DNA from 2 places in the Streptosporangium brasiliense genome. Region 2 is predicted to be linked to the other one. Evidence: riboswitches for the same ligand, from Rfam matches in the RefSeq annotation. Region 2 holds a riboswitch; the other holds the start of a gene.

Region 1 (4,370 bases), on a different contig from region 2:
CGGCGGCCGTCGTGAAGGGGTGCGGCAGGACGGTGTCGTCGGGTTTGATCCGGTCGGCGCCGGTGGCGTTCTCGTCCACCACGAAGCCGCCGCCCACCGAGTAGTAGACCTTCTCGCGGAGCTGCTCGCCCGTCTCGGAGAAGGCGGTGAAGCGCATGCCGTTGGGGTGGTGCGGCAGCGAGATCTTGCGTTCGAACACGAGGTGCTCGCCGACCACGAAGGGGATCTCGCGGGAGCCGTACAGGGAGATCGTCCCGGAGGCGCGCATGGCGGCCAGCCGGTCGTCGACGGTGTCGACGTCCACGAGCTCGGGCTTCTCACCCGACAGGCCCAGCAGGACGGCCTTGTCGCTGCCGTGGCCCTTGCCGGTCAGTCCGAGTGAGCCGTACAGGATCACCTCGACCCGGGCGGTCTTCTCCAGGAGCCCGTCCTGCTCCAGGCCGCGGGCGAATTTGTGCGCGGCGGCCATCGGCCCGCCGGTGTGCGAGCTGGACGGGCCGATTCCGATCTTGAAGAGATCGAAGACGCTGATCGCCATTGATCTGGTCCTTGCCTTCACATCGCCGTGACCACGCGCACCCGGTGGTGCGCGTGATCACGGCGCAAGAGGAGAAATTTCAGGACTCACCCGAGGTGAGCGCGGCGTACTCCTCGGCGGACAGCAGGTCGTCGGCGTCGCCCTCAAGACGGACGCGGAACAGCCAGCCATCACCGTAGGAGTCACTGTTGACCAGGGACGGGTCGTCCACGACGGCCTGGTTGACCTCGACGATCTCACCGCCCACCGGCGCGAAGATGTCGCTCACCGACTTGGTCGACTCGACCTCGCCGACGGCCTCGCCGGCGGCGACCGTCGCCCCGACCTCGGGGACCTGCACGTAGACAACGTCGCCCAGTGCCTCGGCGGCGTAGGCGGTGATGCCCACGGTGAGGGTCAGGCCGTCATCGATGCCCGCGATCCACTCGTGCTCCTTGGTGTAGTGCAGGTCATCGGGAATGCTGCTCATTATTTCCTCCTGTAGAAAGGCAGGTCGACGACGTCGACCGGTTCGCGACTACCCCGGATGTCCACCGCCAGGCCGGTGGACAGGTCGTTGTCCACGTAGGCCATGGCGATGGGCCGGCCCAGTGACTGGGAGGGGGCCCCGCTGGTGACCTCGCCGACGACGGCGCCGTCCTCGGAGACCACCGGATACCCGTGCCGGGGCACCCGGCGGCCCGTCGCGACCAGTCCGACCCGGCGACGGGTCGGCGGGACGTCCTTGAGAGGCTCCAGGGCGGCCCGGCCGACGAAATCGCCCGGCTTGTCAAACCTCACCACACGGCCGAGCCCCGCGTCGAACGGAGTGAGATCGGCCGACAGCTCGTTGCCGTAGAGCGGCATGCCCGCCTCCAGGCGGAGGGTGTCGCGCGCCGACAGTCCGGCCGGCAGCAGCCCGTGCGCCGCGCCCGCCTCGGTGAGCGCGGCCCAGAGCGGCTCGGCGTCGGCGGCGGCGACGAACAGCTCGAAGCCGTCCTCGCCGGTGTATCCGGTGCGGGCGATGAGGGCCTCGCGGCCGGCCACGGTGGCGGGCAGGCCGGCGTAGTACTTCAGCCCGTCGAGGTCGGCGTCGGTGACCTCGCCCATGATGGCGCGCGAGCGCGGGCCCTGGACGGCGACCAGCGCGTACTGCTCGGAGCGGTCGTCCACGGCGGCGTCGAAGGACTTGGCGCGCTCGGTGAGCTCGGCGGCGACCCGCGGGTAGTTGGAGGCGTTGGCGACGACCATGAACTCCTCGTTGGCCAGGCGGTAGACGATCAGGTCGTCCAGCACGCCGCCGGAGGGGGAGACGATCATCGTGTAGCGGGCGCGGCCCGGCTCAAGGGCGGACAGGTAGCCCACCAGCGCGTAGTCGAGGGCCTCGCCGGCCTGCGGGCCGGTCACGAAGATCTCGCCCATGTGGGACAGGTCGAACAGGCCCGCCGCCTGGCGGACCGCGTTGTGCTCGGTGGACTCGCTGCCGTAGCGCAGCGGCATCAGCCAGCCCGCGAAATCGGTCAGCGTCGCGCCGAGGGCCTCGTGGACACCGCGCAGCGGCGTAGGTCGGGACATGTTCGCACCTCAGGCAGGGGTCAGATGAGAGCATCCTCCCCCTCTGTCATCGATGCCTGAGAGCTTCGCCCGGTTTTTACCGGACTTTCACCTTCGGCGAGGCCGTGAGACCTGCTTTCCAGAGGCCACCTACCCGCACGGTCCTTTGCCTTGAGAGGTTCGCGGGGAGGGCTTGCTCCTTCAGGGGTCCTGGCCTGGATGTCAGGACGCTCTCCCGCGCGGGATTCATCGGTGTCGTGACCAGCCTAACCGCCCGCACCGGCCGAGCGAAATCCCCCGGGCGCGTGTTCTCGCCGCCGGGGCGGCCGCGCCGGTCAGGGGCGGCTGCGCCGTACCAGTTCCTCGAACAGCGGGCACTCGTCGTCGGCTTCGGGGTGCCACTGGACGGCGAGGGCGAACGGGTGGCCCTCCAGCTCCACGGCCTCGACCGTGCCGTCCTCAGCGTGGGCGGTCACGGTCAGGCCCGCGCCCAGCCGGTCGGCGGCCTGGTGGTGGTAGTGGGCCACGTCCGCGGTCTCGGTGTCGAGGATCTTGGCGATCTGGCTCCCGGGGGTCAGCCGTACCGGCATCCGGCCGAAGCGGCCGGGGGCCGGGGCGTGCCCGCTGTGGCCGACCTCGTCGGGCAGGTGCTGGCGCAGGCTGCCGCCGAGGGCGACGTTGAGGACCTGCAGGCCCCGGCAGACTCCCAGCAGCGGGATGCCGCGCTCCAGGGCCGCGTGGGCCAGCCCGAACTCGGCGTCGTCGCGGAAGCCGCGGACGTGGCCGGTCCGCTCGTGCGGGGCCTGGCCGTACCGTGCCGGGTCGACGTCCCCGCCGCCGGCCAGGATCAGCCCGTCCAGGCGCCCGGCCAGCGCGGCGGGGTCGCCCACCGGCGGCAGGATCACCGGCTGCCCGCCGGCGCGGGCCACGTGGTCGACGTAGCCGTACGGCAGGAGCGCGGTGGGCATCTCCCAGACGGTGAACGTGGCGGGCTCGATGTAGCAGGTGATGCCGATGACGGGACGGGACATGATCTCTTTCTTGCCGGACGCCGGGACGTGGGGCGTCTGCCCACGTCCCGGCACGTTATCGGGCGTGGAGGGGCTGGGGCGGGCAGACACGGCCGGGGCCCTTCCGCGGGCGGTCCTGGCCGCCGCCGGGCGCCGCGGCGGTCACAGCGGGGTGACGTAGGCGCCCGAGATGCCGCCGTCCACCAGGAACTCCGAGCCGGTGATGAAGCTCGCGTCGTCCGAGGCCAGGAACGCCACCGCCGCGGCGATCTCGGAGGCCTCGGCGAAGCGGCCGGTGGGGATGTGCACCAGGCGGCGCTGCGCCCGCTCGGGGTCCTTGGCGAACAGCTCCTGCAGCAGCGGCGTGTTGACCGGCCCCGGGCAGAGCGCGTTGACCCGGATGCCCTCGCGGGCGAACTGCACCCCGAGCTCGCGGGACATGGCCAGCACCCCGCCCTTGGAGGCGGTGTAGGAGATCTGACTGGTGGCCGAGCCCATCACGGCCACGAAGGACGCGGTGTTGATGATCGACCCCTTGCCCTGGCGCCGCATGTAGGGGATGACGTGCTTGCAGCACAGGTAGACCGAGGTGAGGTTGACCTCCTGGACCCGGCGCCAGGCGTCGATCCCGGTCTCCAGGATCGAGTCGTCCTCCGGCGGCGAGATGCCCGCGTTGTTGAAGGCGATGTCCACGCTGCCGTAGGTGTCGAAGGCGGTCCGGAACATCCGGACGACGTCCTCCTCGCTGGTGACGTCGGCCTTGACGAACAGGCCGTCCACCTCGGCCGCGGCCGCCGACCCGCTCGCCTCGTCCAGGTCCACGCACACGACGCGGGCGCCCTCCTGGGCGAACCGGCGGGCGGTGGCCAGGCCGATCCCGCTGCCCGCGCCGGTGATGACGGCGACCCGGTCCTGCAAACGCTGCATGGCTGTCAATCCTCCGAAATGAAGACGTTCTTGGTCTCGGTGAACGCGGTCAGGGCGTCGGGGCCCAGCTCCCGGCCGAGGCCGGACTGCTTGAAGCCGCCGAACGGGGTCCAGTAGCGGACGCTCGAATGGGAGTTCACGCTGAGGTTGCCCGCCTCGACGGCCCGGGCCACCCGGAGGGCGCGGCCGACGTCCCTGGTCCAGATCGACCCGCTGAGGCCGTATCTGGTGTCGTTGGCGATCCGTACGGCGTGCTCCTCGTCGTCGAACGGCACCACCGCCACCACCGGCCCGAAGATCTCCTCGGTGAAGGCCGGGTCGTCGAGGCTGTCGGGGGTCAGCAGCGTCGCGGGGAACCAGAA
Region 2 (4,370 bases):
AGGTGGGAGACGTCGGCCCCGAACTCGCCCGGCTTGGCCAGGCCGACCAGCGCGTTGAGGTTGGCGCCGTCGACGTAGACCTGGCCGCCGGCCTCGTGGACCCGCTCGCACACCTGGGTGATGGTCTCCTCGTAGACGCCGTGCGTGGAGGGGTAGGTCACCATGATGGCGGCGAGCTGGTCGCGGTGCTTGTCGATCTTGGCGTCGAGGTCGGCGAGGTCGACGTTGCCGTTGTCGTCACAGGCGACCACGGCGACGCGCATGCCCGCCATGACGGCGCTGGCGGCGTTGGTGCCGTGCGCCGAGGACGGGATCAGGCAGACGTCGCGTCCGGACTCGCCACGCGCCTTGTGGTAGGCGCGGATGGCCAGCAGACCGGCGAACTCGCCCTGGGAGCCGGCGTTGGGCTGGATCGACACCGCGTCGTAGCCGGTGACCTCGGCCAGCCAGCCCTCCAGCTCCTTGATCAGCTCCAGGTAGCCCCCGACCTGCTCCTCCGGGGCGTAGGGGTGCAGCCCGGCGAACTCCGGCCAGGTGATCGGCTCCATCTCGGTGGTCGCGTTGAGCTTCATGGTGCACGAGCCCAGCGGGATCATCGACCGGTCGAGCGCGATGTCCTTGTCCTGGAGCCTGCGCAGGTAGCGCAGCATGGCCGTCTCGGAGCGGTGGCTGTGGAAGACCGGGTGCGTCAGGTAGTCGCTGGTGCGCGCCAGCTCGACGGGCAGCGCGTCGTGCGCGGCGGCGTCGAGGTCGGTCAGGACCGCGCCGCTGACCTCGAAGGCGGCCAGGACCTGCTCCAGGTGGATGAGCTCGGTCTTCTCGTCGCAGGTGACGCCCACGTGGTCGGCGTCGACCAGGCGCAGGTTGACCCCGTTGTCGCGGGCGGCGGCGACGATCTGGGCGGCGCGGCCGGGCACGCGGGCGAGCACGGTGTCGAAGAAGTCGTCGTGCACGACCTCGACGCCGCCGTGGCGCAGGCCCGCGGCGAGCACGACGGCGTGCCGGTGGATGCGCCGGCCGATCCGGCGCAGCCCCTCGGGGCCGTGGTAGACGGCGTACATGCCCGCGATCACCGCGAGCAGGACCTGCGCGGTGCAGATGTTGCTGGTCGCCTTCTCGCGGCGGATGTGCTGTTCGCGGGTCTGCAGCGCGAGCCGGTAGGCGGGGCGCCCGTCGGCGTCCTGGGAGACGCCCACCAGGCGGCCCGGCATCTGCCGCTGCAGGCCGTCACGGACGGCCATGTAGGCCGCGTGCGGGCCGCCGAAGCCCAGCGGGACGCCGAAGCGCTGCGAGGAGCCGATCGCGATGTCGGCGCCGAACTCGCCGGGCGCGGTGAGCAGGGTGAGGGCGAGCAGGTCGGCGGCGGCGACCACCTGGGCGCCGCGCGCGTGGGCGGCCTCGGCGATGGAGCGGAAGTCCCTGACCCGGCCGCTGGCGCCCGGATACTGCACGAGCACGCCGAAGCACTCGGGCAGCTCGCCGGTGAAGTCGCTGTCGACCAGCTCGATGCCGAGCGGCTCGGCCCTGGTGCGCAGCACGGCCTTGGTCTGCGGCAGCGCGTCGGCGTCCACGACGAACACGTTCGACGCGGCGCGGCCGGCGCGGCGGGCCAGCGTCATCGCCTCGGCGGCGGCGGTGGCCTCGTCCAGCAGGGAGGCCCCGGCGACGTCGAGCGCGGTCAGGTCGGAGACGACCGTCTGGAAGTTGATCAGGGCCTCCAGCCGGCCCTGGGAGATCTCCGGCTGGTAGGGCGTGTAGGCGGTGTACCAGCCCGGGTTCTCCAGGAGGTTGCGCCGGATGACGGCCGGGGTGATCGTGTCGTGGTAGCCCAGGCCGATCATCGAGGTGAGCACGGCGTTGCGCCCGGCCAGGGTGCGCAGCTCGGCGATGGCCTCGGGCTCGCTCGCCGCCGGGGGCAGGCGGAGCCGGTCCTTGGCCCGGATCGCCTCGGGCACGGCCACCGCGACCAGGTCGGCGGTGGAGGCGAATCCGACCGCCTCGAGCATGCGGGTCTGGTCGGCGTCCGCGGGCCCGATGTGGCGGGTGGCGAACGGCGGAGGGGTGAGCTCGCTGAGCGGTGACAGATCGGTCATGGAAAGCCTCCCGAGGCGGTGGAGACCGGCGCTGGGCGCGGGCGTATGCCGGATCTCCCCCTCTGTCATCTCGACCTGAGAGCTTCACCTCCCCAGCGGGGAGGCTTTCACCGTCGGTGAGATACGTCTGGCGGACGCACCTGCTTTCCAGAGTCGCCTCGTCCGTGCGGTACAGGGTGCCTGAGAGATTCCGGGGAGGTTGCTCCTTCGGCGCCCCGATCATGTCGGGGTCTCTCCCGCACAGGGTCAGCAGCAGAGCTAACTTTACCCCGTGCGCCGAGCCCTGCGACGACGGGCCAGCTCATCTGCGTGGTGATCGCCTAAAGGGCCCTGGCCGGCCTCCGCCCGCTCACCGGGGAGATCCGCCAGCGAGCCCTCGACCTCCTGCCACACCCGGCCCAGGGCGATGCCGAAGACTCCCTGCCCGCCCTGGAGCAGGTCGATGACCTCGTCGGGCGAGGTGCACTCGTAGACGCTCACCCCGTCGCTCATCAGCGTGATCTGGGCGAGGTCGCTGACGCCGCGGTCGCGCAGGTGCTGTACGGCGATGCGGATCTGCTGGAGGGAGACACCGGTGTCGAGCAGCCGTTTGACGACCTTGAGCACCAGGATGTCGCGGAAGCCGTACAGTCGCTGGGAGCCGGAACCGTGGGCGGCCCGCACGGTGGGCTCGACCAGTCCGGTGCGCGCCCAGTAGTCCAGCTGCCGATAGGTGATATCGGCCGCCGCGCAGGCGGTGGGGCCTCGATATCCGATGTCGGCGGGCGTCTTCACCGGCTGCCCGTCGAACAGCAGACCCTCTTCACCCGCGCGCTGACGTGCCGACTGGCGCCGTTCCGGGTCATCCTGATCGGCGTTTCTACCCTCGCCGCTGCTGACCGCCACGCGGACCTCCGGCTTTCTCTCATCCCGCGGCCTGATCTGGGGGTTTACGCACAGCCGTGGGTTTCACTTGCACCGTAGGACTGGGGCCAAGCTCAGTCAACGACCCCACCCGGCGCGTCGTGAAGCGTAAATGCACCGAAATTCCTACCCTGCGCGACCGAAGTCCTCGGGCGTGATTGTGTCAAGGAACTCCCTGAACTTCTCCACCTCGTCCTCCTGGTCGTCGGGGATGATCACCCCGGCCTCCCGGACCACGTCCTCGCTGGCGAAGATGCGCGCACCGGTGCGCAGTGCCAGGGCGATCGAGTCCGAGGGGCGGGCACTCACCTCGACCCCGTTGGAGAACACGAGATCGGCAAAGAAGATCCCGTCGCGGAGGGCGACGATGTTCACCGTGCTCAGCCGGACGCCGAGCGCGTCGAGAACGTCACGGAACAGGTCATGGGTCAGGGGCCGCGGAGGCGGCTCCTCGGCCTGAGCCATGGCGATCGCGGTCGCCTCTGTCATGCCGATCCAGATTGGCAGATAACGCTCCCCATGTGCCTCCTTCAGCAGAACAATTGGCTGGTTGGAGGGCATCTCAACCCGAACGCCCACGACCTCCATCTGCAACACGGGCTGCTCCGTCTTCGCTGGATTCCGACCGGTTTGTTCAACGTAACACTCGTGGGGGTACGAGTGCCTGGTCAGGTTGTCACCGGCCCAGCACCCCACGCACGCCGGAACGTACCAGCGAGGCGTGCAATTCCAGCAGGAGGCCGGAAATCTCCCGGGCGGTCTCGTCGGCCTGGTCGATGGCGCCCGGCCCGCGGCGGCGCAGCAGCGGGGCGATGGCCTGTTCCACCAGCCCGGCCTCGCGCTCGGCCGCGGCCTTGACCGCCCGCAGATGGCGGGCGTGCAGTCCGAAGGCGGCCAGCGCGCCGACGCTGCGGGCCACGGCCAGGGCCTCGGCGTCGTAGTAGCGGGCGACCGCGGCCAGCAGGCCGTAGTCCTCCAGCTCGGTGAGGGCCTCCTCGCTGAGCTCGGCGGCGGCGAGCAGTTCCTCACGGGTGAGGCGGACCTGGGAGGGCGCGTCGTCGGGGACGGCGCGCGGGCGGGCCACCGGCCGTTCCTCACGGTCGGCGGCCTCGAGATGATCTTTGATCACGCGCAGCGGCAGGTAGCGGTCACGCTGCTCGCTGAGGATGTAGCGGAGCCGCTCGACGTCGGCGTAGGAGAATTTGCGGTAACCGGAGGGACTGCGCTCCGGCTCGATCAACCCCTCGCCCTCCAGGAAACGGATCTTGGAGATGCTGACATCGGGGAACTCGCCCTGCAGGAGGGCGAGCACCTCCCCGATGCTCATGTGCGCACGAGCGGCCTGCGAGCTCATCATCCTCCAGCGGCGCCACG

What was found. A riboswitch is a leader RNA that binds a small molecule or an ion and turns the genes downstream of it on or off. The one in region 2 is predicted to bind glycine.
Region 1: another riboswitch for glycine. It lies ahead of gcvT (glycine cleavage system aminomethyltransferase GcvT); the one in region 2 lies ahead of gcvP (aminomethyl-transferring glycine dehydrogenase).

The regions. Positions count from the first base shown of each region.
Region 1 covers NZ_JAUSRB010000001.1:125,089-129,458, forward strand. The annotation lists gene J2S55_RS00590 (L-serine ammonia-lyase) at 1-538, opposite strand, end outside; gene gcvH (glycine cleavage system protein GcvH) at 618-1,007, opposite strand; gene gcvT (glycine cleavage system aminomethyltransferase GcvT) at 1,007-2,092, opposite strand; glycine riboswitch at 2,126-2,220, opposite strand; glycine riboswitch at 2,221-2,319, opposite strand; gene J2S55_RS00605 (gamma-glutamyl-gamma-aminobutyrate hydrolase family protein) at 2,407-3,102, opposite strand; gene J2S55_RS00610 (3-oxoacyl-ACP reductase) at 3,244-4,008, opposite strand; gene J2S55_RS00615 (aldehyde dehydrogenase family protein) at 4,014-4,370, opposite strand, start outside.
Region 2 covers NZ_JAUSRB010000002.1:7,985,964-7,990,333, forward strand. The annotation lists gene gcvP (aminomethyl-transferring glycine dehydrogenase) at 1-2,093, opposite strand, end outside; glycine riboswitch at 2,251-2,342, opposite strand; gene J2S55_RS45720 (MerR family transcriptional regulator) at 2,358-2,978, opposite strand; gene J2S55_RS45725 (bifunctional nuclease family protein) at 3,123-3,593, opposite strand; gene ftsR (transcriptional regulator FtsR) at 3,673-4,323, opposite strand; gene J2S55_RS45735 (double zinc ribbon and FHA domain-containing protein) at 4,350-4,370, opposite strand, start outside.